One region of the Mesorhizobium sp. AR02 genome, then DNA from elsewhere that is predicted to be linked to it. Evidence: predicted binding sites of a transcription regulator. Region 1 holds the regulator's gene; each other region holds the start of a gene.
The links. The regulator HrcA, encoded in region 1, represses chaperone genes, less so after heat shock. The targets are predictions, from matches to a motif close to GTTAGCACTCNCNNNNNGNGAGTGCTAAC.
Positions count from the first base shown of each region.

Region 1 (5,403 bases):
AAGGCGAGGCAGATGACGGCGACAAAGCGGCCCTTGCGCTGTTCGACAGCGGCGGCGCCGACTTCCTGCAACGCCACTTCGGTGCGCTGCATGGCCATGCCGAAATCGCGCGAACCATCAGGGGTTTCGGCCCAGTTGGCGGTGTAGACGCCGGGCGCGCCGTCGAGCGCGTCGACGCACAGGCCGGAATCATCCGAAAGCGCCGGCAGCCCGGTGGCCTTTGCGGCGGCCAGCGCCTTGATGTAGGCATTCTCCTCGAAAGTCGTGCCGGTCTCGTCCGGCTCCGGCAGGCCAAAGTCCTTGGCCGACTTCGCCTCGAAGCCGAATGGCCCCATCAAATCGGCGAATTCGCGCAGCTTGCCGGCATTGTGGCTGGCGACGACGATCTTCTTGCCATCAAGAGTATGCATCAAAGGCCCCAGATTCTCGGCTCGGCGAACTCGATCGAATTGCCCGAGGGGTCGCGTATATAGATCGAACGGCCGCCTTGCGGCCATTCGAATTCGCTTTCGATGGCGATTCTTTTGGCCCCCAGATGCGCTTTCCAGCCGGCGAGTTCGTCAGCGGTCGCCGCAAAGCAGAGATGACCTTCGCCGACCGTGCCATGCGGTGGCACTTTCAGCCGCGCGTCGGGCGCCGGCGGGATCCTGGTTGCCTCGGCGTTGAAGACGAGCAGCACGCCGGCTCCGCAACGGAAGAAGAGGTGGCGGCCGTCGACCTTGCCGAGAAGGGTGAGGCCGAGGATGTCGGTGTAGAAGGCTTCGGCGGCCGTGAGGTCGGTGACGTATAGAGCGGATTCCAGGATGGCGGAGGGTATCACGAGGCACCCCCCTCTGGCCTGCCGGCCATCTCCCCCGCAAGGGGGGAGATTGGCAGCGTCAAAGCTCGGTTATGGCTTGCAACGTTGGTGATTGGCGAAACTCGCGAACACAGCCGATCTCCCCCCTTGCGGGGGAGATGCCCGGCAGGGCAGAGGGGGGTGTTCAAGCTCGGCATTTAAATCCTAAGCCACCGCCATCTGCTGCAAACTCACCAGCCTCTGGATGCCCTTCTTGGCCAGGCCCATCAATTCCCCTAACTGATCCTCGGAAAAAGGCTCGCCCTCGGCGGTGCCCTGGATCTCGACGATGCCGCCCTTGCCGGTCATGACGAAATTGGCGTCGGTGCCGGCCGAGGAATCCTCGAGATAATCGAGGTCGATGACCGGTTGGCCGTCATGGATGCCACAGGAAATCGCCGCGACATGGTCCTTCAGCACCTTCGAAACACTGGCCATCTGCCGGGCTTCCATCCAGCGCAGGCAGTCATACAGTGCCACCCAGCCGCCGGTGATCGAGGCGGTGCGGGTGCCGCCATCGGCCTGGATGACGTCGCAATCGACGGTGATCTGCTGTTCGCCCAGCGCCTGCAAATCGACCACGGCACGCAGCGAACGGCCGATGAGGCGCTGGATTTCCAGCGTGCGGCCGCCCTGCTTGCCGGCGGAAGCCTCGCGGCGCATGCGCTCACCGGTGGAGCGCGGCAGCATGCCATATTCGGCCGTCACCCAGCCCTTGCCGGAATTGCGCATCCAGCCCGGGACCTTTTCCTCGAGGCTTGCCGTGCACAGGACATGGGTATCGCCGAACTTCACCAGGCACGAACCTTCGGCGTGCTTGGAGACGCCGCGCTCGAAGGAGATGGCGCGCATTTCGTCGAATTGGCGTTTGGAGGGGCGCATTCAGGCTTCTTTCCAGTCATTTTTCGGATTCGTGGCCGGCTTTTAGACGCATGGGGGGCAGCGCGCAAAGGAAAACGGACCGGGTGATCTGACACAGACACCGGGTTGCGCCCACCGCACCGAAGTCTATATCCTGAACAAGGAGGTTTTTGGCCGAATGACCAAGGCAATCGAACCCAGTTCGCAGTCGCCTGCACTTCAATCACTCGACATGCGCTCTCGCGACATCTTCCGGCGCATCGTCGATTCCTATCTCAGGGATGGCGAGCCCGTCGGCTCGCGCAGCCTGTCGCGCATCCTGCCGTCCTCGCTGTCGCCGGCCACCATCCGCAATGTGATGAGCGACCTCGAGCATCTCGGGCTGATCTACGCGCCGCACATCTCAGCCGGCCGGCTGCCGACACAGGCCGGCCTGCGTTTCTTCGTCGATGCCTTCATGGAGCTTGGCGACCTCTCCGACGAGGAGCGCCGCACCATCGAGGCTCAGGTGCGGGCGTCCGGCTCGGGCGCGACGCTGGAGCACATGCTGACCGAGGCCAGCCAGATGCTGTCTGGCATGTCGCGCGGCGCCGGCCTAGTGCTGGCCGCCAAGAACGAGGTGGCGCTGAAGCACATCGAATTCATCCAGCTGGAACCGACCAAGGCGCTTGCCGTGCTGGTGTCGCAAAATGGCGATGTCGAAAACCGCGTCGTCGAGCTGCCCGCCGGCATCACCGTCTCGCAGCTGCACGAGGCGTCGAATTTCCTCAACGCGCATATTCGCGGCCGCACGCTGGCCGAGGCGCGGGTCGAGATCGCCCGCATCAAGGAAGAGACGAGAGCGGCCCTCGACACGCTGTCGCAGGACCTCGTCGAGAAGGGCCTGGCGGTGTGGGCCGGCGCCGAAAGCGGCCTGCCGGCGCGGCTCATCGTGCGCGGCCGCGCCAACCTGCTCGAAAACGTCACTGCCCAGGCCGACATCGAACTGCTGCGGCATCTGTTCGAGGACATGGAAACGCAGGACGGGCTGATCCAGCTGCTTGACCTCGCCGAGCAGGGATCGGGCGTGCGCATCTTCATCGGTTCGGAAAACAAGCTGTTTTCGCTGTCGGGCTCGTCGCTGGTGGTCGCGCCCTACCGCGACAAGGATGCCCGCGTCGTCGGCGCGCTCGGCGTCATCGGCCCGACCCGGCTCAACTATGCCCGCATCGTGCCGATGGTCGATTATACGGCGCAGTTGATATCGCGCATGTTGCGCTAAGATGTTGATATTCAGCCGGCCGGCAAACGGCCTGACCTGAATCTCCACACCTTGGTCCTAAAATCGAAACGGCTGCCGAGGAGAAAAAGAATGGCGCTCGAAGAACTCAAGGCCCGGATCAGCTTGCTGCTCGAGGAGATGGTCAACCAGCCGGAAGACCAGCACGAAATCCAGGAACAGCTGCGCGAAAAACTGCGGGAAATGCGGGCCATGGGCCTGCCGCTGCCGGCGGATCTCGTCGCGCTGGAAAAACGCCTCGACGACGATTTTTACGCCGCCGGGACATAAGCGGGGAAACCGGACTTTCGTTTCCCTCAACTCATCATGTGAGGCGGAACCCAGGGACAAACCGGCCGTTGGTTTCCTTCGCGACCCGATGGAGGACAAAATGATCCGATTGGCCGGACTGGTGCTTCCCGCACTCTTTCTCACAAGCGCGGCATTCGCCCAGCAGGCGGACCAGCCGGCGCTGAGGGGCGCGGCCGCCTTCGGCGATTGGCGCGCCGACAAGCCCGGCGTGCGCCGCCTGATCAAGCCGGAAGACCTGCCGAAGCCCTATGTCACCAAGTCCGCCTCGAACAGCCCTGGCCTTGCCGACATGCCGGCGGGTGCCAAGCCGCAATTGCCGCCGGGCTTTTCGGCCGAGCTGATCGCATCCGGCATCGACAATCCGCGTGTCGTGCGCGCAGCACCCAATGGCGACCTGTTCGTCGCCGACAGCGAAGCCAATCAGGTCCGCGTCTACCGCCTGACCAAGGACAGTACCAAGCCCGCCGAGGACGGCATCTTCGCCGGCAATCTCAACCAGCCCTATGGCATTGCCTTCTATCCGCCTGGCGATGACCCGCAATGGGTCTATGTCGCCAACAGCGACAGCATTGTGCGCTTTGCCTACCGCAAGGGCGACCTGAGGGCATCCGGCGAACCGGAAACCATTGTCGACAACATTCCCTCGAACCATCACTGGACGCGCGACATCGTCTTTTCGCCTGACGGCAAGACGCTCTATCTGTCGGTCGGCTCGGGTTCGAACGTCGCCGAGGACATGGGCAAGGCGCCGGATGGCGGCCTCGACGCGTGGGTGAAGTCGAAGCCGCTTGGCGCGACGTGGGGCTCCGAGGACGGCCGCGCCGACGTGCAGGCTTTCGACCCGGACGGCAAGAACGGCCGCATCGTCGCCACCGGCCTGCGCAACTGTTCGGGCATGACCGTCCAGCCGGCGACCGGCGTGCTGTGGTGCGTCGTCAACGAGCGCGACGCGCTCGGCGACAATGTGCCGTTCGAATACGCCACCTCAGTCAGGGACGGCGCCTTCTACGGCTGGCCCTGGTACTATATCGGCAACAATGAGGATCCGCGCCATAAGGGCGCGCGCCACGATCTTGCCGGCAAGGCAACCGTTCCCGATGTGCTGATGCAGGCGCATTCGGCGCCGCTCAACATCGCCTTCTACGATCGCAAGGACTTGCCTGCAGACGCCGGCTTTCCCAAGGAATACAGGGGCGATGCCTTCGTCGCCCTGCATGGTTCATGGAACCGCGGCAACAGGACCGGCTACAAGGTCGTCCGCCTGCTGTTCAAGGATGGCAAGCCGACCGGCGAATATGAGGACTTCATGACCGGCTTCGTCGTCTCGAATGGCGAGGTGTGGGGCCGGCCGGTGGGTGTGGCGGTGGCGGCCGACGGCGCGCTGATCATGACCGAGGACGGCAACGGCACGATCTGGCGCGTGACCTATGATGGCGGGCGGTCCTGAGGAGTCTTGCTGGGCAGCGCAGCCCCCTCACCCGGATTGCCAAAACCGAATTGCAAAGGCAATTCGGGGCAATCCGACCTCCCCCCGTTGGGGAGAGGAGCCGGCTAGCGCTGGCGCCTTCCTCTTCTCCCCTCGGGGAGAAGGTGGATCGGCGCGCAGCGCCGAGACGGATGAGGGGGCCTTCTCCACGTGTCCCAGATAGCTGGTGCAATGGATTCCGCCCCCAGGGAATTCAATCGTGGCCCGTTCCATGCGAAAAGACGTCTTATCCGGAACCACTCGCATGACCCTCACCGGCTTCCTCGCCTACAGTGCCGCCCTTGGCATCGCCGCCGCCATTCCCGGCCCCGGCGTCACCGCGCTTGTCGCGCGGGCGCTCGACTCCGGCTTTCGCTCGTCGCTGGCCATGTCCTTCGGCCTGATGCTGGGCGATCTCACCTATCTGACCGCCGTGGTGCTCGGCCTCGCCTTCGTCGCGCAGACCTTCGGCATGGTTTTCCTCGCCATCAAATGGCTTGGCGTCGCCTATCTGGCATTTCTGGGCTGGCGCTTCTGGACCGCCGGCATCACGCCCGAAACGGTCGAAGCGAAAAAGGGCAAGGGCGGACTGGTTTCGAGCTTTGTCGCCGGCCTCACCGTCACGCTCGGCAATCCGAAGACGATGATCTTCTACCTCGCCATCACGCC
Region 1 is NZ_CP080531.1:2,700,908-2,706,310, forward strand. It holds gene rdgB (RdgB/HAM1 family non-canonical purine NTP pyrophosphatase) at 1-410, opposite strand, end outside; gene DBIPINDM_RS17050 (VOC family protein) at 410-820, opposite strand; gene rph (ribonuclease PH) at 1,004-1,720, opposite strand; gene hrcA (heat-inducible transcriptional repressor HrcA) at 1,878-2,960, shown strand; gene DBIPINDM_RS17065 (hypothetical protein) at 3,051-3,248, shown strand; gene DBIPINDM_RS17070 (PQQ-dependent sugar dehydrogenase) at 3,349-4,716, shown strand; gene DBIPINDM_RS17075 (LysE family translocator) at 5,000-5,403, shown strand, end outside.

Region 2 (5,403 bases), 2.4 Mb from region 1:
CTCAGGAAGCGCGAAGCCTTTCGTGCCGGCTTCGCCGGTTTCGACCCACAGAAAGTCGCGCGCTTCGGCGCGGCCGACATCGAGCGCCTGATGGCCGATCCCGGCATCATCCGCGCCCGCGCCAAGATCGAAGCGACGATCGGCGGCGCGCAGATCTTCTGCGAGATGGCGGAGCGCGGCGAGAGTTTTGCCGACTTCTGCTGGTCGTTCACCGATGGCAAGGTGGTGAAAAGCGACGGCCACGGCTTCATCGCCTCATCGCCACTCTCCGAACGGATTTCCAAGGAGATGAAGCGCCGCGGCTTCAAATTCGTCGGCCCGACCATCGTCTACGCCTGGATGCAGGCGATCGGCATCGTCAACGACCACGCCGCCGGCTGCTTCCGGCGAGCGCAAGTCGCGCTCTGATCGGGGGCGTCAGCCGCCCTACATCGGGCGCTTGGGCTCGCTCTTTGGTGGCGTTGCCGTGTCGGAATCGGATTTCTTGTGCTTGTCGGCGGCAATCCTGCGGATGCGGTCGAAGCGGCTTTCCTCGGTTTTTTCGGTCGTGACGACCGTCTCTGGCTTCTGCACGAACGTGATCATGGATCCGTCTCCTGGGCTAGAGGCCTGCGCGCCGGGAGAGAATCCCCCGGCGGTAATCATTTCAACTCCTGTGACGAGCTGGCTTGGTCGGAATCACGTCAGATCCGGAAGATGGCTCCTGAGAAGCCACCTTCGCAGACCGGCTGAATTCTAGTAGCCGCCCATGCCGCCGCCGCCACCGCCTGCCGGTGCCGCATCCTTGGCCGGAATGTCGGTGATCATCGCCTCGGCGGTGATCAGAAGCGCGGCGATTGAGCCGGCGTCCTGCAGTGCGGTGCGCACGACCTTTGCCGGATCGACGATGCCGGCCTTGATCATGTCGACATAGGTCTCGTTCTGGGCGTCAAAACCCTGATTGTGGTCCTTGCTGTCGGTGAGCTTGCCGACGACGATCGAGCCTTCGACGCCGGAATTCTCGGCGATCTGGCGGATCGGCGCTTCGAGCGCGCGCAGCACGATCGAGATACCCGCAGCGACATCGTCATTGGCGCCGGTCAGACCTGACAGCGCCGACCTGGCACGCAGCAGAGCCACGCCGCCGCCAGGCACGATGCCTTCTTCAACCGCCGCGCGCGTTGCGTTCAGCGCGTCGTCGATGCGGTCCTTCTTTTCCTTCACTTCCGACTCGGTGACGCCGCCGACGCGGATGACGGCAACGCCGCCCGACAGCTTGGCCAGCCGCTCCTGCAGCTTCTCCTTGTCGTAGTCGGAAGTGGTCTCCTCGATCTGGCCCTTGATCTGGGCGACGCGCGCCTGGATCGTCGCCTTGGTGCCGGCGCCGTCGATGATCGTGGTGGTGTCCTTCTCGATCAGCACGCGCTTGGCACGGCCGAGCATCTCGATGGTGACGTTTTCGAGCTTGATGCCGAGGTCCTCGGAAATCATCTGGCCTGCAGTCAGCACCGCGATGTCTTCCAGCATCGCCTTGCGGCGATCACCGAAGCCCGGCGCCTTGACGGCCGCGACCTTCAGGCCGCCGCGCAATTTGTTGACGACCAGCGTGGCGAGAGCCTCGCCTTCGACGTCTTCCGAAATGATCAAGAGCGGCCTGCCGCTCTGCACCACCGCTTCGAGGATCGGCAGCATCGCCTGCAGATTGCCGAGTTTCTTCTCGTGGATGAGGACGTAGGGCTCTTCGAGCTCGACGCGCATCTTGTCGGCATTGGTGACGAAATACGGGCTGAGATAGCCGCGGTCGAACTGCATGCCCTCGACGACGTCGAGTTCGGTTTCGGCGGTCTTGGCTTCCTCGACGGTGATGACGCCGTCATTGCCGACCTTGTCCATCGCCTTGGCGATCATCTCGCCGACGCTGGTGTCGCCATTGGCGGCGATGGTGCCTACCTGCGCGATCTCGGCCGACGACTTGACCTTCTTGGAGCGCGCCTGGATTTCCTTGACCACCGCGCTAACCGCCTGGTCGATGCCGCGCTTGAGGTCCATCGGGTTCATGCCGGCGGCGACCAGCTTGGCGCCTTCGCGCAGGATCGAGGCGGCCAGCACCGTGGCGGTGGTCGTGCCGTCACCGGCGAGGTCGTTGGTCTTCGAGGCCACTTCGCGCACCATCTGCGCGCCCATGTTCTCGAACTTGTCACTAAGCTCGATTTCCTTGGCGACGGTGACGCCGTCCTTGGTGATGCGCGGCGCGCCATAGGCCTTGTCGATGATGACGTTGCGGCCCTTGGGGCCGAGCGTCACCTTGACGGCGTTGTTGAGGAGCTCGACGCCGCGCAGCATGCGGTCGCGTGCATCGGTGGAGAATTTGATTTCCTTGGCAGACATGGTTTTTATCCAGTTCGGTTGAGGAAGGCAGAGCCTCCATGATCAATCTCTGAGCGTCCTTGCGCGTCCCGAAGGACACGCGGCACGCCGATCAGGCAGCCTTCTTGGCGGCCACGGTCTTGGTCTTGGCGGCCACGGTCTTCTCGGTGGCTGCCTCGCCAGTCTCGCCCTTGTCGATGACACCCATGATGTCGGCTTCCTTCATGATCAGAAGGTCCTCGCCGTCGATCTTGACCTCGGTGCCCGACCATTTGCCGAACAGGATCAGGTCGCCGGCCTTGACGTCGAGCGGAACAAGCGCGCCGTTTTCGTCGCGTGCGCCGGGGCCGACGGCGATGACTTCGCCTTGCTGCGGCTTTTCCTTGGCATTGTCGGGAATGATGATGCCGCCCTTGGATTTGATATCGCCTTCGGCGCGCCGGATGACGACGCGGTCGTGGAGTGGCCGAAACTTCATGAAAACTTCTTTCTGGGGCCGGCTTAGGCGGCCGCTTCCCCCATATAGGCGCTTTGGCACTCGATAGATAGGAGTGCCAAAAATTATTCACGGCGGGGATTAAATATTGAAAAGTATTATTTCGACCGGCGATTTCGTGATATCGCAAATGGCATAAATAATTCAAAAAATTGAATTTTGCCGGTCGAGTGCCTATTTATCGGACAAGTTCATTTTCACGATTTCAAACGCAAGGGAGATTTGTTCGATGGCCGAAGGCAATCAGACGATCATGGAAAAAGCTGAAGCCCGCTTTGTCGACAAGCAGAAGAAGACGGCCGAGCGCAACAAGGCGACCGCCGAGTACATGTCCGAGGCGAAGGCCAGGGAGATCAAGACGGCAAAGCTCAGGATCTTGCGGCTGGCCAAGGAAGAGGCCGACCGTGTCGCCGAAGCCTTGAACCCGACGCCGAAGAAGAAGCGGGCGACCAAGAAGGCCGCCACAACGGAGGTCAAGACATGAGCCTCACCTTTCCCAACCGCAGCCGCAGCTATGACGAAGCCGGCAAGCGCATCCGTTTCGTCGGCCATGACGGCATGTTCCAGATCTCCTTCTCGGTCGCCGCCGATGCGATGACCAGGATGCAGCCGGCAACCGCGGCCAACGAGGCAGGTTACCTCGCCACATTCGACACGCAGAGCAGCGCCATCCGTGACGTGGCGTCGAGGGCTTACGACCGCACCCGCAAGAGCATGTATGTGCTGACGGCCGCTGACTTCGGCTGATCAGCCTAGGTCCATACCCTCGATCATCGTGCGTATCTTCGCAGCCTTTTCGAAATGATCGAGGCGGTGGGTTCTGATCCACCATTCTGCTGCTTCCATCAGCAGTTCGGGGTCGTCATTCCTGTTGGCGAAAAACGCGTAAAACGACACGCCGACGGCGGGCCCTTTCTCGGAGATCTTGCGGTCGCAGACATCCAGTATCTTTTGCCTCAGGCTCGCTTTCACGGGAATCCTCTGGTTTTGGTTCGGCGGGGTCTTGGCCCACCCTTTGAGCCGGCAGCCGGAACGTTCAATCCTTGCGCTCCGCCCTCTCCCGGCGCCTGACGTCGCGCATATTCATCTGCACGACCATGTCCTCGGCCTCGCGCGGGCTCATGCCGACCATCACTTTTTGCCTGACCACGGCTGGCTGACCGGTGAAGACATCGACTATGGTCCAGCTCTGGGGAAGCTCCATGCGCAGTGTGTAGCGATTGGCCATGCTGGCTTACCTCAGCCCTGCATCATGAAAAACACCGCTCCCAGGACCAGCATCGTCCAGGCGATCACCGACAACTTCAGTGCCATGCCGCCATGCGCGGCCAGAAGCTCCCGCAAGCGCGGCACGATGCCTGCCGAAGCGACCGGCGCGGCCAGAACAGCCACACGTGCCTTGACACCAAGTTTTCCAAAGACCGGCAGCAGTGACGGTTCACGCACGAAAATGACCTCGACTGTCGGGGAAAATCGGAGCGAGCATGCTCGCGCCCTTCCATAGCACTCTTTTCGCGAGCGCCCTGCATGCCAAATGCAAATAGGCAGTGGCGGATCTACGCTGCCTTCCTGACCTCGATCGTCAGGTGCGACAGGGAGCGAAACCGCGCCAGCCGGCTGCGGTAGTAGTCCTCTTGCCGGCGCGTCGGCGTCACCACCGAGATGATGGCGCCGAGATGTCCGGGGCCCAGCCGCCACAAATGCAGGTCGGCAAGCTGGTCGCCCTCGCTCTCGATGGTCCGGCGCAGGTTCTCCGCCATGCCGCGGTCGGGATTCATGTCGAGCAGGACAGCACTTGTGTCGCGGATCAGGCCGAGTGCCCAGCTGGCAATCACCACCGCCCCCACAATGCCGGCAAGCGGATCCATCCACAGCCAGCCAAAGGCGCGGGCCAGAAGCAAGCCGATAATGACCAGTACGGAGACCGCCGCGTCCGCAATGACATGGACGACGGCGGCGCGCATGTTGTTGTCATGCGTCGCCTTGCCGTGCGCATGCTCATGTTCCTCGAACAGGACCGGATAGGTCTGCCCGCTTATGGTGACATGGGCCTCGAAGGCGTGCGGCTCGGGAATCTCCTCGATGGATTCCAGACCGTCGCCCAAATCCCGGAATGTGAAAATCTGCCGTGTGCCATCCGGCCGCGCGGTTTCTATTGAGACGGAGGATGAAGCGAGCGCCGTGCCCGATCCGGAGCGCAGCCGGAAGCGCGGTGGCACGCCGTCTTCGAACACCTCCAGCACGATCTCGCCATCCGCCGTGGCGATCCGATGCGTTTCGTCATGCTCATGCCCCGCCGCCGCATGGCTGTGGCCATGAGTGTGGCTATGGCCATGATGATCGCCGCCGCTGAGCAGCCATGCGCTGGCGATGTTGACGGCAAGGCCAAGGCAGGCGACGGGAATCGCCTCGGCAAAATGGATCGGCACGGGCGCATAGAGGCGCGTGACGGATTCGTAGCCGATCAACAGCGCGATCATGGCCAGGATGATGGCGCTGGTGAAGCCGGCGAGGTCGCCGAGCTTGCCGGTGCCGAAAGTGAAGCGCTGATCGCCGGCATG
Region 2 is NZ_CP080531.1:5,063,757-5,069,159, reverse strand. It holds gene DBIPINDM_RS28595 (DNA-3-methyladenine glycosylase I) at 1-408, shown strand, start outside; gene DBIPINDM_RS28590 (hypothetical protein) at 427-585, opposite strand; gene groL (chaperonin GroEL) at 736-2,367, opposite strand; gene DBIPINDM_RS28580 (co-chaperone GroES) at 2,459-2,824, opposite strand; gene DBIPINDM_RS28575 (hypothetical protein) at 3,072-3,326, shown strand; gene DBIPINDM_RS28570 (DUF1488 domain-containing protein) at 3,323-3,589, shown strand; gene DBIPINDM_RS28565 (DUF6500 family protein) at 3,590-3,814, opposite strand; gene DBIPINDM_RS28560 (hypothetical protein) at 3,879-4,070, opposite strand; gene DBIPINDM_RS28555 (hypothetical protein) at 4,082-4,288, opposite strand; gene dmeF (CDF family Co(II)/Ni(II) efflux transporter DmeF) at 4,399-5,403, opposite strand, start outside.
Region 2: a site for HrcA is predicted at 2,877-2,905, ahead of DBIPINDM_RS28580 (co-chaperone GroES). Genes of this name have one in related genera too.

Region 3 (5,403 bases), on a different replicon from region 1:
GGAAAGGCGGACTGCACCTGGCGTTCGTCGCGGAGCCGAGCTGGCGGATGACCAGGCCAGCCTGTTCCATCCGACCAGAGGTATCACCGCGCTCGATTCCAGCGCCAGCATGCACGCGATGATGCCGACCGACATGCCGTCCGCCGCCCCGAGCGCATTGAGTACGAGATATCGGGGAGAAGTGATCCCGTCTCGTCGAGCATGGGCTTGTAGTTGTGGCTGATCGCCATGCTCGCAGATCAGGCGTGATAGCGTGGTGGCGGAACGCCGAACGAAAGCAGCACCGTCGACGAGACCGCGCCGTAGGCCATGCCGAGCGCGCCGTCCACCGCTTGGGCAAGAAAGCCGCCTATGGCGAACAGAATGAATTCAGTCATTGGTGTCCGCCATGAAAGTGCCGCCGTATGATGCCCGTGATCGGGCCTGCCCCTCCGCATTCTAGAGGACGCCGGCCCCCTGTGGGCAAAAAGGTTCGCCGAAAGAAAAAGGGCGGCACTGCTGCCGCCCTTTCCGTGAATGCGAGGCAATGGCTGGATTAGAAATCCATACCGCCCATGCCGCCCATGCCACCGCCGGGCATACCACCCGGCATGCCGCCGCCAGCCGACTCCTTCTTCGGAGCTTCGGCAATCATGGCTTCGGTGGTGACGAGCAGGCCGGCGACCGAGGCCGCGTCCTGGAGAGCGGTGCGCACAACCTTCATTGGGTCGACGATGCCCATGGTGATCATGTCGCCATATTCGCCGGTCTGGGCGTTGTAGCCGAAGGTTGCATCCTTGTTGTCGAGGATCTTGCCGGCGACGATCGAAGCTTCGGCACCGGCGTTGGCAGCGATCTGGCGGGCCGGAGCCTGCAGGGCGCGACGGACGATGGCGATGCCGGCCGTCTGATCGGCATTGGCGCCGGTGACGGTGATGGCCAGCGAAGCGCGCAGCAGGGCGACGCCGCCGCCAGCAACGATGCCTTCTTCCACGGCCGCGCGGGTCGCGTTGAGGGCGTCATCGACGCGGTCCTTCTTTTCCTTGACTTCGATCTCGGTCGCACCGCCGACGCGGATCACCGCAACGCCGCCGGCGAGCTTCGCCAGACGTTCCTGCAGCTTCTCCTTGTCGTAGTCCGAGGTGGTCTCCTCGATCTGCTGCTTGATCTGGGCAACGCGGCCCTGGATCTCGGCCTTCTTGCCGGCGCCGTCGACGATGGTGGTGTTCTCCTTGGAGATCGACACCTTCTTGGCGCGGCCGAGCATGTTGAGGCCGACGTTCTCGAGCTTGATGCCGAGGTCTTCCGAAATGACCTGGCCACCGGTGAGGATGGCGATGTCTTCCAGCATGGCCTTGCGGCGATCACCGAAGCCCGGCGCCTTGACGGCGGCGATCTTCAGGCCGCCACGCAGCTTGTTGACGACCAAAGTCGCCAGCGCTTCGCCTTCGACGTCTTCCGAGATGATGAGCAGCGGTTTCGAGGTCTGCACGACGGCTTCGAGAACCGGCAGCATGGCCTGGAGGTTGGAGAGCTTCTTCTCGTGCAGGAGGATGTAGACGTCCTCGAGCTCGGCAACCATCTTGTCGGCGTTGGTGACGAAGTAGGGCGACTGGTACCCGCGGTCGAACTGCATGCCTTCGACGACTTCGAGTTCGGTCTCGGCGGTCTTGGCTTCTTCAACCGTGATGACGCCTTCGTTGCCGACCTTCTGCATCGCTTCCGCGATCATCTTGCCGACCGAAGCATCGCCATTGCCGGCGATCGTGCCGACCTGGGCGACTTCTTCCGAGGTCTTGATCTTCTTGGCGTTCTTGACGAGGTGAGCGACGACTTCGGTCACGGCCAGATCGATGCCGCGCTTCAGGTCCATCGGGTTCATGCCAGCGGCAACCGCCTTGTGGCCTTCGTGGACGATCGACTGCGCCAGAACGGTCGCGGTCGTGGTGCCGTCGCCGGCGATGTCGTTGGTCTTGGACGCGACTTCGCGGATCATCTGCGCGCCCATGTTCTCGAACTTGTCGGAAAGTTCAATTTCCTTGGCGACGGTGACGCCGTCCTTGGTGATGCGCGGGGCGCCGAACGACTTGTCGATAACGACGTTACGGCCCTTGGGACCGAGCGTGACCTTCACCGCGTCGGCCAGGATGTTGATGCCGTGAAGCATGCGCTCGCGGGCATCACGGGAGAATTTTACGTCTTTGGCCATTTTTTACTCCTGGGTTTCATTTCGCCCGAATTCAGATTGGATGGTGCGGATGAAAGGCGGCGGCGTGTCAGCTGATTATGCCCATGATGTCGGATTCCTTCATGATCAGAAGGTCTTCGCCATCGAGCTTGACTTCGGTGCCCGACCACTTGCCGAACAGGATGCGGTCGCCCGCCTTGACGTCCAGCGGGACGAGCTTGCCGGCTTCGTCGCGGGCGCCGGAGCCAACGGCGATGATCTCGCCTTCCTGCGGCTTTTCCTTCGCCGTATCCGGGATGATGATCCCGCCGGCGGTCTTCGCTTCGGATTCGACCCGGCGAACGACCACGCGGTCATGCAGCGGCCGGAAATTCGACTTTGCCATTTTTTGGATGTCCCTGGTTCGGATGTTGAACGGTTCTCCGTTGCCGGAGCGCGGTTGTTAGCACTCACCAGTGACGAGTGCTAGCGGACAGTGAAATAGGCCGTCGGCTGGCACTAGTCAAGACGGAAGAGGGGACGGGCGAAGAGCAAAAAGACCTTGGAATCGGCGCGGAAGCGCGGCCCCCTTTACGTGAGGAGAACGCTCATTCTGCATTTGTTGCCAATCGCTCGTCCCCACCGGCTCAAACAATCTCGGCCCGCGGCGCCTGCCTGGTGTGGCCGGCGGGGAAGGGCCAGAACGGCAGTTCGCCCAGTGTGCTTTTTCGGGGAAGAGCGCCGCGCGGATACGGCACCGGCAAGTTCCTCGGATGGCTCGTCGATCAGAACATCGCGCCGCACATTCCGGTGTGGGACAAGAGCCAGCGTGAAACCTTACAGCCGCGCGGACTTCATCTTCGATGCGGTCCAGAACAAGTTCATCCCGCCGGCAAGGCAGTATCGTCGCAACTTCGCGGTCCCGCGCACAGGCAATGTCAGCGGTGGAAACCCGGAAATACCGGCCAGCAAACGAGACTGCCAGAGTTGTGAACTCAAGCGCCGCTGCTATCCAAAGACGCCGGTGCGCGATGTGCTGCGCTGCGTCGACGAAGAGGCACGCGAGACGCCCGTCAAAGCGGATACGCCCGAGTTCGTACGGTCGCGCAACGAACGCAAAAAAAAGTCGAGATGCTCTTCGTACACCTGAAGACCGCGCTCCGCTTCGAACGCAGGAGATTACGCGGCCTGAGCGGAGCTTGTGACGAGTTCCTTATGGCCGCCATCACGCCTGCGACGCCTGGTGCGGCTGACCACGCCAACGGTGCCAGCACCAACGACCGCCGTTGCGCCTCCAGACAAGCCGTTGCGCCTCCAGACAAGCCGTTGCGCCTCCAGACAAGGAGACAGGGATCACAAGGAGACAGGGATCGCAATCGAGTTTTTTCACGGCATCGGTCAATTTCTCAGTTCGGCGAACATGACGTTGCGCCAAGATGGACATTCTGCAGAATTGCACCTGCCGGCGCTTTCGTGGACGCGCGCTTTGGGACTCCCATTTCTATTGCCCGTCTCGGCTCATGCCGGGGGCGGGCTTCTTTGCGTTCTGGGAGGATTTGCTCACCATGGTTCAGAGTGGCGGCCATGGAGATCGCCTCAGAAGCGGCGCCCAATCGGAAACATTAGCACCTCCGCGTTTTGGCGTGGCTGCTTGAACTCTTCGACGGCAACCGCCTCAATTAACAGGTCCAAGGCTTCGCGCCCCCTTCGGCTCATCGGGTCATCGCCACGAAGGTAGTGATACGCTCGATCTAAATGAACTCGGGCGGCGGAAAAATCGCTTGTCATATGTCCCTCTCAGTAGCCGCCCGCATTAGCCGTCTACGAGGTGAGGGTCGCGCAATCGTCAATATCCACAGACGGATTTGATTTAAATCGGGGATAATCGGGGGGAGTAGCCGGACACCGGCTGACGCTGTCACGTTGTCTGCGTATGAACGCGCTGAAGCGGTGTGCGCTGCTGTTAGCAGAGCGCAGTCACGGCCTTCCACTCCGCCATTGCGTTCAGACGGTGAAGATGGATCTGAAACGCGGAATGTCTTGAGCGAGGTGGAACGAAGAGGTAGCGCAGGCGGAGAAGATCGAGACGAAGCGCTGAAGGGTTTCCGGTGATCGGAAGCCCTGCATCGTTCGCTCCCGTTTTCGCAACGGCACATGGGAATTCTCAGCGGGGTTGTTCAATCCTTTGTGCGACCAGTGCTCGACTTCCGGCATCACCTGCCGCCTTGCGGCCCATGGTGATCATGCGCTTCGGCGCGCGGCCCTGCTTCTTCTTCAACAAGCGCGTCAACAATCGCTTGGCCGCCTTGGTGTTGCGCGGCGGTTCTGGACAATCTCGTCGAGGACATAGCCGTTCTGATCGACAGCGCGCTATAGCCAGTGCTTCTTGCCGGCGATGGAGATTACGACTTCGTCCAGGTGCCAGACGTCATGGCGAGAGGATCTCTTACGGCGAAGCCGGCGGGCATAGTCTGGGCCGAACTACCTGCCCCAACGACGGATCGTCTCGTAGGAGACCACGATGCCGCGCTCCAGCACCATTTCCTTAGCCCGGCGCCGAGCCTGGAGGCGGCCGAAGACGAGGCTCAGCCTCCGCAGCTCCAACGCAACGGCAGAAAGACGGCACCACGGCCTGAACCTGCACCGGAGAAGGAATACGCTCGCGGCAGCGTTAAGTCTCCGGCCGAGCCTGCTTTCCGTCCGGCGCCACCGATCGTCGCGAAAAAGATCCCTGTTAAGCAATCCCGAAAGGTTTTGGCGCTCGGCGATGAGCCCAACGCCCCGCAAGACGAGACCTGCAATATTCGTGACCTGCTGGCCGCTACCGAGCGTACCCAACGAGACGACTTCGATGTAATGGCGGCATCTGCTCGCACCGCGTCCATATCGCCGAAGCTCGAAGAAGCTTTATCGGCGCTCGCCACCTTGCAGGAGCAGTTTGGGGATGACTAAATTTCCTTATCGTCGGCGAGGCCCGCCGGTGTCAACGGCCGTCGCCACTGCGCAGCTCACCCACATTGGTGCCAACACTGCCATGGGCTTCTTGACCGAAGCGAGCGCTGTGACATGCATGGCAGACGATTTACTGCTGCGTTCATATCGCGGCTATCGCCTTGGCGATCGCGGCAAAAGGCAGGACCAGGGATAGCGGCGCGTATCGCGAGCGGCGGCCAACGCCCCACCTTTTGACCGCTGTGGATTAGAGCATGATTGGCCGTGTGCAGGCATTTACGACCCTGCTCACAAGCGGATTCGGG
Region 3 is NZ_CP080530.1:794,620-800,022, forward strand. It holds gene DBIPINDM_RS03680 (EAL domain-containing protein) at 1-122, shown strand, start outside; partial or broken gene DBIPINDM_RS03685 (sulfite exporter TauE/SafE family protein) at 243-377, opposite strand; gene groL (chaperonin GroEL) at 536-2,188, opposite strand; gene groES (co-chaperone GroES) at 2,256-2,552, opposite strand; gene DBIPINDM_RS03700 (hypothetical protein) at 2,976-3,296, shown strand; gene DBIPINDM_RS03705 (hypothetical protein) at 3,743-3,934, opposite strand; partial or broken gene DBIPINDM_RS03710 (IS6 family transposase) at 4,110-4,750, opposite strand.
Region 3: a site for HrcA is predicted at 2,609-2,637, ahead of groES (co-chaperone GroES). Genes of this name have one in related genera too.

Region 4 (5,403 bases), on a different replicon from region 1:
CGTTCTTGAACGTCGCCGCCACCTTGTCCTCGTCGACCTCGCGGCCCATACCAAAGCGCCGTTCAAAACGCCCATAATAGCGTTCGCTGAACTGGCGATCCTTGTCCTCGGTTTCGGATTTCTTCTCGCCGCGAAGCGTCAGGACGCCGTCTTCCAGCATCACCTCGATGTCTTTTTCATCGAGGCCCGGCACCTCGGCTATCAGCTGGATTTCCTTGTCATTCTCCGAGAATTCGACGCTTGGCCAGGTGCCGTTTCGAGGAGTCATGCGGCTAAACACCGAGGGGGTGTCAAAGCCGCGGAAGACTTCGTCGAAGAGCTTATTGACATCGCGATGCAGCGACATGAACGGATCCACGTCGCCACCGCGGTAGACACTCGGAGCTTGGTTGTTGCCCCGGTGCCAGGGAATCAAGTCACGTACACTCATTGTCTTTTCTCCTTTCGTTTTGTGTTTTATGGTCCGCAGCCAACCCCACCCACGTCGGGACGGGGTGTTCGCGCAGGCCGATCACCGAAGATCAGGCCGCTACGTTGCCTTCAATGCGTTTCGACGCCGGCTTCTTGCCGGGGTCGGCGTTGATGGCGATACGGCGCGGTTTCATCTCCTCGGGAATTTCCTTCTTGAGGTCGATGATCAGCAGGCCATTTTCGAGCTTTGCTCCGACAACGCTTACATGATCGGCGAGTTCGAAACGGCGGAGGAACGGCCTCAGCGCCAGGCCATGATGGAGGTGCTGAACCTCCGTGTTTTCCGCCTTGGCGCCCTCGATCACGAGCAGGTTCGGTTCGTGTGTGATCGTAAGCTCGTCTTCGCCAAATCCGGCGACCGCGATGACGATGCGATAGGCATCCTCGCCAACCTTGGCAATGTCGTATGGCGGCCAGTTGTCCCCATTCTGGGGCGGAATGGCGTTCTCGAGCAGGTTGAAGACGCGATCGAAGCCGATGCTCGACCGGTAGAAGGGGGAAAAGTCCAGGTTCGTTCTCATAGCTACATCCTCCTTGGAGCAACATAGGTACGAGGAGCGCCAAGAAGCCCGGCGCTCCCTGACAGTGTCGGTCCCTCTCAGCGACCGACGATCGAAAAGTTGGGAATCGATTTGCGCAACGTCAAGGGGTTTCGGAATCAGTTTTCGGGAGCAATCAGTGTCTGTCGGTACGCGCATTCAAAGGTCGGCGCTGCTGGAAAGCCCTCTCTCAAATGCCCATCTAGTTCGCGGATATTGGAAGGAGGAAACGATGGCTATTACTCGCGAACAAGTTGTCTCGGTCCTCGGACCCATGGACAACGCGACGATTGCGGAAATCATCGCGTCCGGTGCTTCGCTTGAAGAGTTGAGAGAGGCATGGGCATGGGCTTTTGGTGACGAGGCGTTGATCAACCAAGGCCGACCGCTGCCGGGAACACGGGTGGCAGCTCTAATCGACCTGATTGAGCCCGACGAAGAAGACCTGGCGGACCCGGCCAAAGCGGGCCCGGGCGCCGGCTATTGAATCGTGACGTGCCGTCCAGGTCCAGGCAGACGCGCTCAATCGCGCGATCCGCCTGGCAAGTTGCTTCTGCCGAAGAAGGCATTCGAACTGCATGAAAAGGCAACAAGGGTCTGGGCCTTCGCCCGTGCCCCGAAGACACGCCGCTCCGATGCTGCGGCAGTTTGACTACCGCCGCAGCAAATCTAGCCGTCACTTTCTAAAAGATGGTCCGCACTGCTGATCTTCGGCCCTGTCATCCACGGCGGCGCTGCGGGCAGGTCCTCGATGACACCGACCCTACGTGCCCAAGTCGTAAAGGCCTTGTTCGCCGCCTCGGCAGACTTCCGACCATCGTAGGCGGAGTAGCATGTATCACACGCCGCTGCGTGGAGGAGGCCCCGCCTTTCAACCGGCATTCTTCCAGAAACTCTATCGCATCCATGACACAGCCGACCAGAAACCCTTTCAGCGTCGGGAATTCCGGTGCGAGATCGTATCCCTGCCAAACGTAGAGCTGCAAAAGGCTTGGATGATCGGGAAGGTGGTAGTGGATCTCCGCAGTTGTGAGACCGTAGCCCTCGATCTGCAGCCGGAATTCCCTGCTGACCATGCGTCTCTCCTTCTCAGGCACGTTCAGGCATCAAGTCTTTGCGGGCGATCTCGATCCCGCCGGTCCTTGAGGTCACAGGCAACGTCGGCGCGGATGTCGTCCAGGCGGCGAAGTGCCTCCATGACGGCGTCAAACGTCACCGGCCCCGCAGCACCCGGCGGCTTTCGCAGCGCAGGCATGGATTCGACAGCACAAGCATCCGACACCCGTGAGGCAAGGATGGCGCGCTTTTCCTGAGTGTCGAGCGTACGATCGGCCACCACCTCATCGGGGTGATTAAAGTGCCGCGCCGGGAACAGCAGGCGGTCAAGCGAAAGATCAGCGGTTTCAGGGGCGATCGAGGGGATGTTTTTCGGGAAAGTTCGTTCCATCGACAGTCTCCGTTTCCTAACAATCTCCTTGGCATCTTTGGCGTTGCAGTGACCCTTTTCGGCACTCCAACCGCAAAAAAATTTTGTGGAGTTCGGGTCGGATTTCAAGACCTAACAATCGCGCGCTCTGGCAAAATAGCTTCATGAATTCATGTCGCTAGCACTGTGAAATGCCGAGTGCGAAAATTTTTTCAGCGACCTCTTGAAACATCAAAATCGCAAAACTAGTTCGATATGCGCGCGGTGCCGAAAGGGTCGCGTGTTCCGCGCCGGGCCGCTTCGGATGCGACGCGGAGGAGCTTCTTAAACACTGTTTGTCCATGAGGAGAACGACATGACGTTCCGTCCATTGCACGATCGTATCCTGGTGCGCCGCATCGAGGCCGAGGAAAAGACGGCCGGCGGCATTATCATCCCAGACACCGCCAAGGAAAAGCCGCAGGAAGGCAAGGTGATCGCCGCCGGTCCGGGCGCCCGCGACGAGAGCGGCCAATTGCAACCGCTCGACGTCAAGGTTGGCGACCGCATCCTGTTCGGCAAATGGTCCGGCACGGAGATCAGGCTCAATGGCGAGGATTTGCTGATCATGAAGGAATCCGACGTCATGGGCGTGGTCGAGGCCGAAGTCCAGGCTAGGAAGGCTGCCTGAGCGGGGTCTTAATCAGTCAAAATGCTGCCTAAAGGAAGGAGTTGAAAGATGGCTGCCAAGGACGTGAAATTCCATACCGAAGCCCGTGAGAAGATGCTGCGCGGCGTCGATATCCTCGCCAATGCGGTGAAAGTCACGCTCGGTCCCAAGGGCCGCAACGTTGTCATCGACAAGTCGTTCGGCGCGCCGCGCATCACCAAGGACGGCGTTACCGTCGCCAAGGAAATCGAGCTTGAGGACAAATTCGAGAACATGGGCGCTCAGATGGTGCGCGAGGTTGCCTCGAAAACCAGCGATATCGCCGGCGACGGTACCACGACGGCAACGGTGCTCGCCCAGGCGATCGTCAAGGAAGGCGCCAAGGCCGTTGCCTCGGGTATGAACCCTATGGACTTGAAACGCGGCATCGACAAGGCCGTCGAGGCGATCGTCCAGGAGTTGAAGACCAACGCCCGTAAGGTGACCAAGAATGACGAGATCGCCCAGGTCGGCACCATCTCGGCCAATGGCGATGTCGAAATCGGACGATTCCTCGCCGAGGCGATGGAGAAGGTCGGCAATGAGGGCGTGATCACGGTCGAGGAAGCGAAAACCGCGGAAACGGAACTGGAAGTTGTCGAAGGCATGCAGTTCGACCGTGGCTATCTCTCGCCCTACTTCATCACCAATCAGGACAAGATGCGCGTCGAGCTCGAAGAGCCCTACGTGTTGATCCACGAAAAGAAGCTGTCGAACCTGCAGGCGCTGCTGCCGGTACTGGAGGCAGTCGTGCAGTCTTCCAAGCCGCTGCTGATCATCGCCGAGGATGTCGAGGGCGAGGCACTGGCGACGCTGGTCGTCAACAAGCTGCGCGGCGGCCTGAAGGTCGCGGCCGTCAAGGCGCCTGGATTCGGCGATCGCCGTAAGGCGATGCTGGAGGATATTGCCATCCTCACCGGCGGCACCGCGATCTCGGAAGATCTCGGTATCAAGCTCGAAAACGTCACGCTCAATATGCTGGGCCGCGCCAAGAAGGTGGTGATCGAGAAGGAAAACACCACGATCGTCGATGGCGCCGGCTCCAAGAGCGAGATTACGGGCCGCATTAGCCAGATCAAAGCACAGATCGAGGAGACCACCTCGGACTACGACAAGGAAAAGCTGCAGGAACGGCTGGCCAAGCTCGCCGGCGGCGTCGCCGTCATCCGCGTCGGTGGCTCGACCGAAGTCGAGGTCAAGGAGCGCAAGGACCGCGTCGACGATGCGATGCATGCGACGCGTGCCGCGGTCGAGGAAGGCATCCTGCCTGGCGGCGGGGTGGCGTTGCTGCGTGCCGCCAAGGCACTGGACAACGTCCAGGCTGACAACACTGACCAGAAACACGGTATCGAAATCGTGCGCCGTGCGATCGAAGCGCCCGTGCGCCAGATCGCCGAAAACGCCGGCGCCGAAGGCTCGATCATCGTCGGCAAGCTGCGTGAGAAACAGGAGTTCGGCTGGGGTTGGAACGCACAAACCAACGCGTTCGGCGACCTCTACAGTCAAGGCGTCATCGATCCGGCCAAGGTGGTGCGGACCGCGCTCCAGGATGCCGCATCGGTCGCCGGTCTGCTGGTGACTACCGAGGCGATGGTTGCCGAGAAGCCGAAGAAGGAACCCGCAGGTCCGGCAATGCCGGGCGGTGGCATGGACTTCTGACGGAAACAGCCGGGTCCGCGCCCGTGGGCGCGGACACCCCTGACAGAATGGGTGACGCCATGAACATGATGAATTTCAATGTACTCCCGCCGCCGTCACGCGCGGCCACCGATCTGAACTACGAGGCGGACCTGAAGGTTGCGCTTGATGCGGTTCTGGCGGACCTGCTCGACAGAACAGAGGCTGCAGGGTGGGACCGGCGAAAAGCGGCATACACGATTATGTTTCTGGCCGCTCGGAATCTTACCGACAGCAAAAGCCCCATGCAAACGGGAGTTTGACGAGCTAGGTGCTATTTGCTGCGAATATGCCGCTCATTTTGCGCCATCCTTTTGCGCAACGCCGGGGCCTTCGGTCTACGGATCGGTTGAACCAACAACGTGAACGGAGGAAAACATGGAACACAATCAATTTCAGCATCCCGTGAGGTTGCTCGTGGGTCTTGGGTTTCCGACCGACATTCAAAGCGTAAAAGACGCCTTCGTCCTGCTGGATGAATGGCCGCCATCGAAGCGAAACGCTGCTCATGGCGTCGCGCTCAATGCCTGTCGGGCAGCCCTCGCCGGCGAGGTGGATGCCGAAACCGCTTGTAGCACTTTTGTTGCCTTTGCCCGCCGCAT
Region 4 is NZ_CP080533.1:8,934-14,336, forward strand. It holds gene DBIPINDM_RS41325 (Hsp20/alpha crystallin family protein) at 1-430, opposite strand, end outside; gene DBIPINDM_RS41330 (Hsp20 family protein) at 522-992, opposite strand; gene DBIPINDM_RS41335 (hypothetical protein) at 1,243-1,497, shown strand; gene DBIPINDM_RS43770 (DUF982 domain-containing protein) at 1,680-1,892, opposite strand; partial or broken gene DBIPINDM_RS41345 (protein usg) at 1,931-2,086, opposite strand; gene DBIPINDM_RS41350 (hypothetical protein) at 2,110-2,457, opposite strand; gene DBIPINDM_RS41355 (co-chaperone GroES) at 2,792-3,106, shown strand; gene groL (chaperonin GroEL) at 3,155-4,783, shown strand; gene DBIPINDM_RS41365 (hypothetical protein) at 4,843-5,064, shown strand; gene DBIPINDM_RS41370 (DUF982 domain-containing protein) at 5,180-5,403, shown strand, end outside.
Region 4: a site for HrcA is predicted at 2,614-2,642, ahead of DBIPINDM_RS41355 (co-chaperone GroES). Genes of this name have one in related genera too.